Regions from separate parts of the Desulfosporosinus sp. Tol-M2 genome, predicted to be linked through region 1. Evidence: predicted binding sites of a transcription regulator. Region 1 holds the regulator's gene; the other holds the start of a gene.
The links. The regulator CtsR, encoded in region 1, represses protease genes until heat stress. The targets are predictions, from matches to a motif close to AAGGTCAANNAAGGTCAAAT.

Region 1 (3,422 bases):
GGAGCAGTTATGGGACAAGGTACTTCTATTGCGTATCCGAGTGGTGCGTCAATGGCTCAGATTCAGACAGGTGAGCCGATAGTTGTGGATATAGCGATAGTAAGACATGGATATCAGATTGATCAAACCCGAATCCTTTGTCTTGGGCCATTATCTAAGGAGCTAAGCAAGGCCTACGAGGTAGCCAGGAAGGTCGAAGAAGGGATAAGGCGTGCCTTAGTTCCAGGGAGGGAGGCTGGCGAAGTCTATGAGGAAACGCTAACTTGGGTTCGTGAGAATACCCCTTATGAGAAAAACTTTATGGGTTATGGGACAAGCCGTGTTCGTTTTGTCGGACACGGGGTAGGATTGGACCTCGACGAACTTCCAACTATTAGCAAGGGATCTAAAGAAGTGTTAAAACCTGGAATGGTGGTAGCAATCGAACCGAAATTTGTTTTCCCGGGTGTTGGAGCTGTTGGGATCGAAGATACGGTAGTCATCGTAGACGAAGTGGGTGCAAAGTATATATCGACGAGTCCACGGGAATTAATCATTCTCTAGTAACTATAGTCTCAAAAGAAGATTTGACGCTGAGTATATCCTTTGACTTCATCATTTGTCAGCTCAGGAATACTAGTGTCAATATATGGGGGGATTTAGTTTGTATAAAAAGATACTCGTCCCTACAGACGTCTCAGAATGCTCGCGTCGCGCCTTAAAGACAGCATTAGAACTGGCTCGATCTGTTAAAGCGGAAGTAGTACTTCTTCATGTTAGCTACACGCCCCAGGCTTATTGGGGGTATACGATTTCTTATGGCATCACCGTAACACAAGAACAACTGGATCAAAACGGCGAACTGGCTTTAGATGCAACTTTGACTGGAATTGATAGTGAGCAGGTTGTTATCCACAGAAGGGTGGAATCCGGTCATCCGGTGACCATAATTTTAGAACAGATCAAGAAAGAAAATATTGATCTGGTGATCATGGGAAGCCATGGTTACGGAGCAATTGCAGGTTCGGTCCTTGGAAGTGTAAGTCAACGGGTGTTGCAGCGGGCGAGTTGCCCTGTACTTATCATTAAGTAGGGTGTAGTTTATTATGTCGAGACGAATTTTGTAGACATTTAGGATAAAGGTCCCTGCTCATGTGGCAGGGATTTTTTTCGTTGGCAGCGAATCAATTAGGAGAGAGAGTTGGCTGAGCACGGAGAATTATGTGCAGATTTAAGCTAATCCAACCTGGTTATAAATCGACACATGGAGGCACACCATGAAAGAAACTTATGTTAAGCTGAGTCCTGAAGAACTTCAATTTATGCTTCAAGGTTCGTTGCTATGGTCAGATGTGGCATCTCAGGTAACTACATCTAAAATGGAGATCCGAAAGCTGAATATTTTTGAAAAACAATCGGCTTTTAAACAAGCCGGGCATCCAGCCTATTATCCGCCGGAAAAAGATAAACCTTCTAAACGGCTTGAAGGAAAATCTGTTATCTGGTTACTGGGAGGTGTTGGGCTTCTGACATTATCTTCTTGGGTTTTTTATGTTATTTGTATAATAACTTAAATTATCATTCTTTTTAAAGAATAATTGGGAGGGGGCTGTGTCATAAGTGAATTCCTTATGAAAACAGCCCCACTTTTTGTATTAGAGTAGGCTTTAATTATAGTTGGTCTTCCATGCGAAAAATGACTCTCTAATAAACGATTCTTTAAAGAGTAGGCTTTAATTATAGTTGGTCTTCCATTGGATAGCTTAATTAATGTAAATTCAATAAATTCTCCCACTTTATTTTTGAGGGACTGCGTTTTCACACAGTACCTATATTAGTCAAAATATTTTTCTAAATCCTTTGCAAAAATATATAAAAATGGGTATGATATTCCTAGAAGGTCAGGAAAGGTCAAAGACGAGGATTGGAAGATTAGTTGAGGAAGATTAATAAACAAGGAGAACTTCAACAATGGGAAACCTTGCGGATCGAATAGAAGAATATTTAAAACGAATATTAGAACAAACGTCAGAAGGGTATATTATTTTGCAGCGCAGCGAGCTTGCGGGTGAGTTTGCCTGCGTTCCGTCTCAGATTAACTATGTCCTGGACACTCGTTTTACAGTGGAAAGGGGCTACTTAGTTGAGAGCCGTCGGGGGGGCGGGGGGTATATACGAATTATCCGTTTAGGGCTGGGCCTCGAAGGGCAGTATCAACAAGTTATGCGGCAATTAATAGGGGAGCGGCTTTCCCGTGAGCGCTCAAACGGCCTGGTGGATCGTTTAGTGGAGGAAGAACTGGTGACGATAAGGGAAGCGGCGATGATAAAGAGTGTGCTTTCTGGAAATGATTTGAATGGAGAATTTAGGGATTGGGACATGCTCCGAGCACGCCTGATGAAGACCATTTTGACTACTCTATGTCGGGATGATTTATCATAATGGGGAAGTTAACATGCATTGTCAACATCGGGAGGCAATTATTTATTTTTTTATCTCAGAAAACGGGAAAAACCCCTCGCGCCTCGAACCTCGAGCATCGATTATAGGAAGGATGAAGAAATCATGAAGGGACGTTATACAGAGCGTGCAGAGAAAGTCTTAGCAATAGCCCATAATGAGGCTAAACGGATGGGACATCAAGTTGTGGGGACTGAACACATCTTGCTTGGATTGATTCAAGAGGGCGAAGGAATTGCTGCTCAGGCCTTGATTGGGATGGGCTTGGATCTTGAAAAAATTCGTAGTCAAGTTGAACAAATTGCTGGGGTAGGTCAGCCCTTTAATGGAGAGGTGGGGCTTACCCCCCGGGTTAAAAGAGTTTTGGAGTTGGCGAATGAAGAGACACACCGTCAAGATGTTAACTATATTGGAACTGAACATTTGCTTCTGGGGTTAGTTATGGAAGGAGAAGGGATCGCGGCCAGAATTCTAGCGAATCTTAACGAGAGTCCTGAAAAGGTCTGGAAACAAGTGGTTAAGCTTTTAGGTGGAGAATTCGAAGAATCTACCATACCGACGTCTAATTCCATACCTTCTTCTAAAAATATTGGACCCGCGAATACGCCGGCTCTCAATGAGTTTGGGCGTGACCTTACTTTGCAAGCTCGGGAAGGCCGTCTTGATCCGGTAATTGGGCGGGAAAAAGAGATAGAACGAGTCATTCAGGTCCTTAGCCGCCGGACTAAAAATAATCCTGCCCTAATCGGGGAGCCTGGTGTCGGTAAAACAGCCATAGCGGAAGGATTGGCGCAGGGAATTATTAGTAAAAGGGTACCGGAAATACTGCTTAACAAACGTGTTATTACCTTAGATCTTTCGGCTATGGTCGCCGGAAGCAAGTACCGTGGCGAATTTGAAGAGCGTTTAAAAAAAGTCATGGAGGAGATCCGAGCGGATGGAAACATTATTGTCTTTATCGATGAATTGCATACCTTGATAGG
Region 2 (3,422 bases), on a different contig from region 1:
TTGATGAGTACGCCCACTGCCATATTTAATTTACTTAATACTTGAGGAACGACGCCATCCCCTTGCTCTAAAAGAGCGAGCAAAAGATGTTCAGGCTCAACCTGACTGTTTCCGTTGCGTTCCGCCATATTTTGGGCATTGCCGATCGCTTCCTGAGATTTTTGGGTAAATCGGTTGGTATCGAAAGACATAATTACTCACTCCTTTTCAAGTTAGGTAAAGTTAACAGCGTCATGAAGTTACCCTCTTTTAGCAGCCAGATCACGTAGAGTCGAAATCTCTTGCTTACTCAGGTTTTCCGGTAGGACAATAGCTAATTCTACAAAGAGATCCCCTTGTTTATGTGGATTTTCTAAATTTGGCATACCTTTTCCTTTTAAGCGAAATTTCTTGCCACTTTGCGAAAGGGTTGGAATTTTGAGAATTACTTCTCCGCCTAAAGTCAGGACCCTAACCTCCCCCCCTAAAATGGCTTTGTAGAAATCAATCGGTAAATCGGCTTTCAAGTCATCCCCCTCACGAACAAAGCGAGCATGTGGACTTACTGTGATGTTTAAATAGAGACTCCCGTTCGGCCCGCCCGAAATCCCAGGACCCCCTTGGCCGGTAAGCCGCACCTTAGAACCGGTACGTACTCCTTTCGGGATTTTGGCTTCAATTTGCTTTTCCCCGGTTTGGATGAGGCGTGTCGTCCCATGATAAGATTCTTCAAGGGTCACTTGAACTTCGACCTCAAGGTCCTGACCGGCGCGAGCACGCCTTACAGAAGAGCCGCCGCTGAACCCACGGCCTTGTCCACCGCCCCCGCCAAAAAGGGCAGAGAAGAAATCCGAAAATCCTTCCCCTCCAAAACCGTCAAAGCCACCCGATCTGCCGGTGCCACCGAACATTTCCGCAAATTCTTCCGGGGACATGGTATAAGTCTGGCTCCCGCCACCCGCTCCCCCGGGTTGAGAATGCCAACGGTCCCAATTGTAATCTCCACGTCCGCCGCGGGTCTGCCATTGTTGATAGTCCTGCCGTAATTCATCATATTTGCGTCGTTTCTCGGGATCGCTGATTGCTTGATAGGCTTCCGTAGCTTCCTTAAATTTTTCTTCAGCCGCTTTATCGCCCGGATTAACATCAGGATGATATTTTTTTGCCAGCTTTTGATAAGCTTTTTTTATCGTTTTTTCATCTGCCTCTGGTGAAACACCAAGACTGGCATAATAGTCTTTAAAGTCCATTTGCTCACCTCCTATACTCATGTACTTGTTTCTATTTCATTTTTAATATTACTGCTATAAGTTTAGCTTGGGATATATTGGAGTATTTTTTCCTTTATAAGTAGATTATATCCCCTTTAAGCGCGAAGGTCAATAATGGTCAGACTTTTTTTAGGCAGTCCATCCCCTCATATTATCCATTGGGATTAAGTGTTACAAACTTCCTTAAAAATTGAGCGCATGGGAACGCACGTCTCACGACAAAGTCTCCCTTTTATCTATGGCTTGATTATAAACTGAGGCCAACGTGATTTATATGGTTGACCATATTCTGTCCATAACCTCATTTGCATAGAATTTTTCGGGCAGTGATTCACGCAACCAAGGCATAATGCACATGTTCCTTTTGCCTTCGGAAGGCCGTTAACGGAAACAAACCTATTAGCAGGGCAATACTTAATACAAAAGTTACATGCCGTACATCTCTTACGCCAAACATATGTCCGATATATGATGGTGTTTATCCACTTGTTATCCAAAAGAAAACCAATAACCGCAAGCGGAGTTGGCCAGAAAATAAAAGGAAGCCCTCCTCCATCTCCGAAGATAAATTCCTTTGCTGAATGCCGGACAAAAATAAGGTCACTTCTCAAGGGGGTTACTGAATCGATTAACTGCCAGAGCTTTTTAGTGCCCAGACGAAATGTCGGGACATTTAAGGGATATATACTCCAGATTCTTCCGATAACCTTGTACCCTTTTAAAGCAAGTAAAACCCAAGCTATAATCCCGGCATTCTCGGGTCCTCCGGCAGCAGTATAGAGTATGAATGCCGGTTTCCCATTGCCTGTCTTTAGTTTATTTATGAGGAAATCTGTTAGAGGCCAAGGAGGTTTCCAACCGCTTACCGGAAAGGCAATAACTAAAGAATCGCCTTCTAACATAGGATTAAAATCTTTGTAATAATGAAATCTATGTACTTTAACCTCCGCCCCACTCTTGCGAGCACTTTCTATAAATTCATTTGCATAGTGTCCTGTGTTACCGGAGAATGAGCACAAAATCAGATCAATATTCTTGGGTAGTTTGTATGCAGCTTGTCCCCTGATGGTTTTTAAACCGTAAAATGCCAGCCCTAACGCTATAGTTACTAACAATACAGACCCAACAATTCCAATTTGTCGATTCAAGGTCAATAATAAACCCAAAGTCAATGAAAACAGTACCGAACCAGCTGTTGCAATACGAGAATTTATCCGGTGACTTACAGAGATTGTTACGGTTGAAACCAGCAGCAGATACCAGGCAGGTCCCAGGTGGGGCTCGAAAGGCGCTGCGATAAGCCATATAAACGGTAACATTGACATTTCCAGCAGGACCGACCACGAACGATATAATAGCATCACCGGAATCATTGCCCCCGACCAAATGATTAATACCAATCCAAGTTTTAACCGGTCCGCCAACACTGATAAGCCAAGAAAATAAGCAATCGTCAATACCAGGATTATCATTCTCCAATAATCTATACCGGTCTTTTTCACGATTAGCCACCTCATATCCACTCAAGAATACAACTCATTCGCTGTCGTCTAACGTTACGAATACTGCCGAAGTCTAGTTTCAAGAAGTTCTTCTTCCGAACATTACTGCAAAATGATAATATTTTATAGAAGTATTTTATTATTATTTTGAACCAATAATCTATATTGTTATTACCTATTACCCAGTCAACATTACATGGTCCTTAGAGATCTAAAGTTTTTTCTCTAGCTAGTAGCCATCGCCTGCCCCTAATCCCGGACAACATCATCCCCCTGACAACATAGGAATATTCTACATACTAATCAAGCTTAAGGTCTATATTGTTCCAATATCCCAACAATAACACCATCTTTAAGGGCCAAATGGCATAATGGATCTCGATCAGGGTATTCAGCCATACGTTCAGCAAGTCCATTTACATTTGTTAAAGATGGATTCGCTAAATCATGCCAATTGACTAAATCTACCTGAACATCCTCAGCAACCTTTAAACTAGTTTGTTGATCCGATTCATTGTAAATATAATAGCCATTGGGAAAATCCAAATCAGCATCTAATCCTAACGCCTTTACTCTTTTTGTATCTCCCTGTATCACCCATTCTACCTCGTCAATAGTTAACATCCTGGTTTTCTCGTCATAAGCCTTAATAAAGCTTAGTAATTTTTCC

Region 2: the regulator CtsR is predicted to act here: its motif matches at 1,355-1,374, upstream of AC6I5A_RS08090 (DnaJ C-terminal domain-containing protein).

What each region holds. Positions count from the first base shown of each region.
Region 1 is NZ_JCAIJG010000074.1:23,499-26,920, forward strand. Features, by position in the region: gene AC6I5A_RS05735 (M24 family metallopeptidase) at 1-543, shown strand, start outside; gene AC6I5A_RS05740 (universal stress protein) at 644-1,072, shown strand; gene AC6I5A_RS05745 (hypothetical protein) at 1,257-1,553, shown strand; gene AC6I5A_RS05750 (CtsR family transcriptional regulator) at 1,951-2,421, shown strand; gene AC6I5A_RS05755 (ATP-dependent Clp protease ATP-binding subunit) at 2,545-3,422, shown strand, end outside.
Region 2 is NZ_JCAIJG010000111.1:175-3,596, forward strand. Features, by position in the region: partial or broken gene AC6I5A_RS08085 (Clp protease N-terminal domain-containing protein) at 1-191, opposite strand, end outside; gene AC6I5A_RS08090 (DnaJ C-terminal domain-containing protein) at 240-1,229, opposite strand; gene AC6I5A_RS08095 (hypothetical protein) at 1,487-2,752, opposite strand; gene AC6I5A_RS08100 (hypothetical protein) at 3,062-3,422, opposite strand, start outside.